3 regions of the Kitasatospora sp. NPDC101801 genome follow, and region 1 is predicted to be linked to each of the others. Evidence: riboswitches for the same ligand, from Rfam matches in the RefSeq annotation. Region 1 holds a riboswitch; each other region holds the start of a gene.
What was found. Region 1 has a riboswitch for cobalamin ahead of ACIRPK_RS11390 (cobalamin biosynthesis protein). Riboswitches for the same ligand answer to the same signal wherever they lie in the genome.
Positions count from the first base shown of each region.

Region 2: it holds a riboswitch for cobalamin, as region 1 does, so the genes downstream of both, metE (5-methyltetrahydropteroyltriglutamate--homocysteine S-methyltransferase) here and ACIRPK_RS11390 (cobalamin biosynthesis protein) in region 1, are expected to answer to the same signal.
Region 3: it holds a riboswitch for cobalamin, as region 1 does, so the genes downstream of both, ACIRPK_RS09850 (FecCD family ABC transporter permease) here and ACIRPK_RS11390 (cobalamin biosynthesis protein) in region 1, are expected to answer to the same signal.

Region 1 is NZ_JBIWML010000006.1:206,993-209,245, forward strand. Features, by position in the region: gene ACIRPK_RS11385 (cobyric acid synthase) at 1-345, opposite strand, end outside; gene ACIRPK_RS11390 (cobalamin biosynthesis protein) at 342-1,283, opposite strand; cobalamin riboswitch at 1,384-1,546, opposite strand; gene ACIRPK_RS11395 (YidB family protein) at 1,690-2,097, shown strand.
Region 2 is NZ_JBIWML010000019.1:4,156-6,408, reverse strand. Features, by position in the region: gene ACIRPK_RS21060 (BlaI/MecI/CopY family transcriptional regulator) at 1-57, opposite strand, end outside; gene ACIRPK_RS21055 (phosphatase PAP2 family protein) at 90-764, opposite strand; cobalamin riboswitch at 1,032-1,183, shown strand; gene metE (5-methyltetrahydropteroyltriglutamate--homocysteine S-methyltransferase) at 1,342-2,253, shown strand, end outside.
Region 3 is NZ_JBIWML010000005.1:138,453-140,705, forward strand. Features, by position in the region: gene ACIRPK_RS09845 (ABC transporter ATP-binding protein) at 1-313, opposite strand, end outside; gene ACIRPK_RS09850 (FecCD family ABC transporter permease) at 339-1,418, opposite strand; cobalamin riboswitch at 1,543-1,664, opposite strand; partial or broken gene ACIRPK_RS09855 (short-chain dehydrogenase) at 1,755-1,853, shown strand; gene ACIRPK_RS09860 (hypothetical protein) at 1,946-2,253, shown strand, end outside.

The DNA.
Region 1 (2,253 bases):
GGCCCGCTCCAGCAGCACCGGCTTGCGCTCGCGGTAGTCCAGCGCGCCGACCTCGGCGATCGCCCGGCCGAGCAGCACCACCTGACTGCGGCCGTCCGCACCGGGCTTGAGCAGCACCGGGTTCATCGCCGCCTCCGGCTCCACCCGGGCGGCCTGCGCCTGCATCGCCTGCGCCCGGCCGATCTCGGCGCCGTCGGCGGTGACGAAGGAGTTCAGCGACATGTTCTGCGCCTTGAACGGCGCGACCCTGACGCCCTGTCGGGCCAGCCAGCGGCAGATGCCCGCGGTGACCACGCTCTTGCCCGCGTCCGAGGTCGTTCCGGCGACCAGCAGCGAACCGCTCACGACTTCCTCCACGCGTACAGGGCCCGGCCGGTCACGGTGACCGCCAGTGCCAGGACTCCGACCCGCCGGGACAGCGTGCAGGCCCGTTCGATGTCGTCGACCGTCACCGGCCGCAGCTCGCCGCCGAGCACCGGCCGGTGCTCGACCCGCTCCCCGTACCGCAGGGTGCCACCCAGCCGGACCCCGAGCGCCCCGGCGAAGGCCGACTCGGCCTGCCCCGCGTTCGGGCTCGGGTGTGACGAGCCGTCACGGCGCCAGACCCGCCAGGCGGTGGCAGGCTCGGGGGCCGCCGCCACCGTGAGCAGCGCGGTCAGCCGGGCCCCCGGCCAGCCCGCCAGGTCGTCCAGCCGGGCCGACGCCCAGCCGAACCGCAGGTGGCGCGGGGAACGGTGCCCGACCATCGCGTCCAGGGTGTTGACGGCCCGGAACGCGAGCAGGCCCGGCGTACCGGCCAGCGCGCCCCAGGTGAGCGCGTTCACCACGGCGTCGGCGGTGTTCTCGGCGACCGACTCCACCACGGCCCGGGCGATCGCGGGCCCGTCCAGCGCGCTCGGGTCCCGGCCGCACAGGTGCGGCAGCCGCTCCCGGGCGGCCGCGAGATCGTCCGCCCGGAGCGAGCGGCCGATGGTGCGGGCCTCCCGGGTCAGCGAGGTGCCGCCCAGCACCGTCCAGGTCGCGGCGGCCGCCAGGCCGGCCCGGGCCAGCGGCGCCCGGCGCAGGGCCCGTTCGGCGAGCACCGCCCCGGCCGCGACGGTGCCCACACAGGCGGCGGTGTACGCGGCCCCGGCCGCCCGGTGGTCACGCCAGAGCCGGCCCTCGAGCCGGGACGCGGCGGAGCCGAAGACGGCGACGGGGTGACCCCGCCGGGGATCGGCGAACCTCGCGTCGGCCAGGTACCCGGCGACGGACCCGAGCAGGAAGGGGAGCGCGGGGGTCAGTCGGCGCACGACGGGGGCGGGTCGGCTCGGTTCAGGGCTGCCGGCATGGGCGTGCGTGTCCTCACTCAGGGTCCGCGCCCTGGATCGACGTACCGGGGGCGAGAGTCTCCTGGCTTCCGGGTCGGACACACCCCCGGGCCTTCCAACAGCCGCATCGGCGGGCCGTCGTGACCATGGGTCGAGGGTGCTCCCCGGTGACAGTGGCGGGACCGCGCCGGACTCGCACCGGCTTCCTCTGTTTGCCTCCGTTTGGCTGAAAGATCCCATCACGTGGCCGGACCGGCAGTCAACAAAGGGTGCGGAGGGCTTGGTCACACGTCTGTTCGCCCCACCGCGCGGGGCGCTCCCGGGCGGGTGAAGCTGGCCCTGGCGCGGCGTGGGTCCGCGACCGGACTGGAGGACGGTCATGACCGATCTCGGCAAGCTTCTCGGGGGTCTGCTCGGCGGCACGGGCGGCGGTGCCGCCGGCGGCGGGGGGAACCTGCTCGCCCTGCTGCTCGGCGCACTCGGCAGCGGCCAGGGGGCGGCTGGCGGTCTCGGCGCACTGCTCCAACAGCTCACCCAGGGCGGCCTCGGCTCCCAGGCCCAGTCCTGGGTCGGCACCGGTGACAACCACCCGGTCTCCGGCGCGGAGCTCGCCGCCGCCCTGCCCGACCGCGAACTGGACGCCCTGGCCCAGCAGTCCGGCCTCTCCCGCGACGAACTCACCCAACGCCTCGCCGCCCAGCTCCCCACCGCCGTCGACCAGCTCACCCCCACCGGCGAAGTCCCCACCCCGGCCACCCTCGACGAGCTCTTCGGCAAGCAGAACTGACGCCCCGCTCCGCCGCGCGGGCGCACGTGGTGCACCACCAGGGGCTCGGAGCTGTGCTGTTGTGCGGCTCCGCCGCATGGGCGCCGCCGACCTTTTGGCAGGTGCTTCGGAAGAGTCAGGGGCTCGGGGAACTGCGACGCCGGCCTTTGCAAGGTG
Region 2 (2,253 bases), on a different contig from region 1:
TGCGCCGAGCACCGCGTCCTCCAGCTCGCCGGCCTGGCGGCGTATCGCCTCTGCCACGGGGACCTCGCCTTCCACCCGGTTCGTCTACATCACCGTAGACCACTGCTCCGGGATTGTAGTTCGGTCACCCCCGGCGCTCCCGCCGCCAGGTCGAGCCGGGCGAGCAGGGGCAGCACCAGCGCCAGCCAGAGCGCCGCGAGCAGCCAGCCGCCGAGCACGTCGAAGGCCCAGTGCACGCCGAGGTAGACCCGGCTCAGGCCGACCGCCACCCCCGCCGCGCCCAGCGCGACCACGGCGGGGGTGACCCACGGCCGCCGGGCCACGCGCAGCAGGGCCCAGGCGAGCAGCCCGGCGGCGACGGCGGCGGTGAAGGTGTGCCCGGAGGGGTAGGAGTAGCCGCTCGCCGAGGTGGCCCAGTCCGCCACCGGCGGCCGGCTCCGCCCGACCGCCAGCATCAGCCCGGTGCGGATCACCTGCCCGACCGCCAGCGCCAGCACCGGCGCACAGACCCGTACGACGCTGCGCCCGGCGCAGTGGGCCCAGCGGAGACCCGCCGCGACGGCCGCCAGGTAGGGCGGGGCCCCGGTCCCCAGGTCCGTCACGAGGCCGACCGTCCGCACCGCCCAGGCCGGACGGTGCGTCAGCAGCCAGGAGTGCAGCTCCGATTCCACCGGGTACGGACCCCGGCCGTGCAGCACCAACACCGTACTGAGCAGGGCGAACAGCAGCAGCGGCACCCCGATCAGCACAGCTCGCCGCGTCATCCGGCACGCACGGGCGACGGTCCGGCTGGATCGGGCATGGGTCGGCGCCTCTCGTCGGGGACGGCTCCGCGTCCGTCTACATCACTGTAGACCCCAACCTGGCTGACCACCCGTCAGCCGGGCACCCGGTGGCGATCAGGACCGGATCCGGAGCCGACCCGCAACGGTATGCCGTCGATCATTCGGACAACGGCGTCCGGAGCCGCTCCGGTGGGCCTAGGCTGGGGCTTGCAGTCGGTTCGCCCTGCCAGCCAGGCAGGCGCGTCGTAAGAGGGAACCCGGTGGGAATCCGGGACTGCCCCGCAGCGGTGAGTGGGAACGACCGCCGTCACATGCACTGGGCCCCGCCGGGGTCCGGGAAGCGACGGCCAGTAGGTGTCGGCCTTCCGAGGTCGGTGTGCCCGCGAGTCCGAAGACCTGCCACTGCCCGCGTGCACCCCGCACGCGGTGATCTCGGTGACCTCGTGGGCGGGTCGGCGGAGCGGGCGGGCACATCATGGTGCCGCGTCCGCGCGGCCGTACCTGCACGTCCTCGTGCTCTCCCGGGATCGCAGCGCGACTCGCGAAGGAGAGTTCCGTGACCACGCGTTCCACCGCTCCGCAGGCCACCGTGTACGGCTACCCGAGGCAGGGCCCGAACCGGGAACTGAAGAAGGCGGTCGAGAGCTACTGGGCCGGCCGCGTCGACGCCGACGCCCTGCACGCCACCACCGCCGGCCTGCGCCGCGACACCTGGCGGCGGCTCACCGAGGCCGGTGTCACCGAAGTGCCCACCGGGGACTTCTCGTTGTACGACCACATGCTCGACGCGACCGTCGCGGTCGGCGCGGTCCCGCCCCGCCACCGGGCCGCCGTGGACGCCGACCCGCTGGCCGGCTACTTCGCCATGGCCCGTGGCACCCAGGACGTCGCGCCGCTGGAGATGACCAAGTGGTTCGACACCAACTACCACTACCTGGTGCCCGAGTTGGGCCCGGAAACGGTCTTCGTGGCGAACCCCGCCAAGGCGGTCACCGAGCTGCGCGAGGCCGTCGTGCTCGGGCACCGCGCGCGACCGGTCCTGGTCGGGCCGTTCACCTACCTGCTGCTCGCCAAGCCCGCCCCGGGCGTGGCCGCGGACTTCCGGCCGATCACCCTGCTCGACCGGCTGCTGCCGGTCTACGCCGAACTGCTCGCCGAGCTGTGGACCGCCGGGGCCGACTGGGTCCAGCTGGACGAACCCGCGCTGGTGCAGGACCGCACCCCCGCCGAACTGGGCGCCGCCGCCCGGGTCTACCGCGAGCTGGGCGCCCTGACGGAGCGTCCGAAGCTGCTGGTGGCCAGCTACTTCGACCGGGCCGGTGAGGCGCTCAAGGTGCTGGCCAGGTCCCCGGTCGAGGGCGTCGGGCTGGACTTCACCGGCCCGGCCGCCGCCAACCTGGCCGAACTCGCCGCCGTCGGCGGCCTGCCCGGCAAGCGACTGATCGCCGGCGTGGTGGACGGCCGCAAC
Region 3 (2,253 bases), on a different contig from region 1:
GGTGCGGCAGCCGGCCCATCCCGACCACCTCGGCGACGGTGAAGTCGAACTCCGCCACCGTCTCCTGCGGCAGCGCGCCGACCCGGAGCGCGCCCTCCCGGGGCGTCAGGCCGTGCAGGTCGTCGCCGTCCAGCCGGACGGTGCCGGCCACCGGGCGCAGCGCCCGGTAGACGCACCGCAGCAGGGTGGACTTCCCGCTGCCGTTCGGCCCGACCAGGCCGAGCACCTGCCCGCTCGCGGCCCGTACGGTGACCTCGTGCACCAGCCTGGTCCCGGCCAGCTCGACCGAGACCTCCTCGATGTCGACCCGCATCAGCGTCCCCTCCCCCGGGCGGCCATCAGCGGCCGCCGAAGCTGTAGCTGCGCCGCCGCATCAGCAGCAGGAAGCACGGCACCCCGAGCACGGCGGTGACCACCCCGACCGGCAGTTCGGCCGGGGCCAGCAGCAGCCGGGAGACGATGTCCACCCAGACCAGCAGCACCGCGCCGAGCAGCGGAGCCACCGTCAGCACCCGCCGGTGGTCGGCCCCGACCAGCATCCGGGCCAGGTGCGGGACCATCAGCCCGACGAAGCCGATCGCTCCGCTGACCGCGACCACCGTGCCGGTGACGGCGGCGGTGACCACGAACAGCGCCCGGCGCAGCCGGGCGGCGTCCACGCCGAGCGCGGCGGCGGTCTCGTCGCCCATCGCCAGCACGTCCAACTGCCCGGCCGAGTACCGCAGGTAGCCGAAACCGGCCAGCACGGTGCCGGCCGCGATCGGGACGGCGGCCCAGGTGGCGCCGCCCAGGCTGCCGAGCAGCCACATCATCGCCGTCCGGGCCGCCTCGCCGCGTTCGGCGGAGAACACCATCAGCGAGGTGACGGCGGAGAACCCGTACGCGAGCGCGGTGCCGGTGAGCACCAGGCGCAGCGGGGTGAGGCCCTCGGCGGTCCTGGCCACCGCGTAGACCAGCACCATGGCGGCCAGCGCGGAGGCGAACGCGGAGGCGGAGAGCGCCCAGACGCCGAGCGAGGCGAACGCGCCGAGCAGCAGGACGGCGTTGGCGCCGACGGCCGCACCGGAGGAGATCCCGAGCACGAACGGGTCGGCGAGCGCGTTCCGCACCATGGCCTGGACGGCGACGCCGGTCACCGACAGCCCGGCCCCGACCACGGCCGCCAGCACCGTCCTGGGCAGCCGGATCTCCCACACGATGGTGTAGCCGGCCAGTTGGTCGGCGCTGATCCGACCACCCGTCAGACCGGCCCGCAGGTACTCCACCACCGCTCCCCAGCCGATCCCGGACGAGCCCAGCGCGACGCCGCAGACCAGCGAGACCAGCAGGGCGACGGCCAGCCCGGCGGCCAGCACCGGGGTCCGGGCGGGCGGGTGGGCGGCGGCCTTCGGCGTCGGTGCGGCTACGGCGGTGCTCACGGCTGCCTTCGGTCGGGCCGCGGGCGTACGGGACGACGCGCCGGGGCCGCCCGGTCGGCGCGGACCTCGGGTCCGAGCGGGCGTGCCGTGCCGCATCCCCTCGCAGTCCGCGGCGAGTTGTCGGGAGGTCAGCGCCGCCGAGGGCGATCGGGCTCACGGACCCTCAGGGGCCCGTCCACCGTTGCGGGTCAGCGCCGGACTTCCACCGGACTTTCCCCTCGGGACGCTCTCGCAGCATAACAACACCGCCCGCCCCGGTAAGGGTCCAACAGCTGTGGTGCCCGGCACACCCGCGCGCTCCCGCCGACCCGGTCGAGCGGGCGCACCCGCTACCGGGTCTCCTCCTTCTACGACCTGGACGGCAGCCGGCCCGACGCCTGGCGCTGCCTGGTCGAGGTCCAGGACCCGGACCTGCCCGCCGACCCGTCCGGCTAGCGCTGACGGTCCGTCATCGGCACACCGTCCGGCGGCGACTGCCTCCTCGGCACCCCTTCCGGCAGCGTGCACGGATCGCCATGCTGGGCACCATGAGCGAAGCCGAGGACGGCGGCGTCTTCCGCTGGGAGACCTACCGAAGCAAGTACGAGGGGCAGTCCGACCGGGGCGACTACGTAGTCGTCACCGTGGGACACGTGCTGACCGTCGGGGCGGTGGCGGTCGCCGCGCCCTGGGCGGCCCTGGTGCTGGGCGGGATCCTCGCGACGTTCTGGGGCGTGCTGCTGGTGCCGCCTTGGCTGCGCGAGCGGAGGGCCGTCGAGTGGGCCGAGATCCGGCCGGGGCCCCCGCCGGTGCTCGTGCTGGTGCGGGTCGACGGCCGGGAGAGCAGCCACCCCCT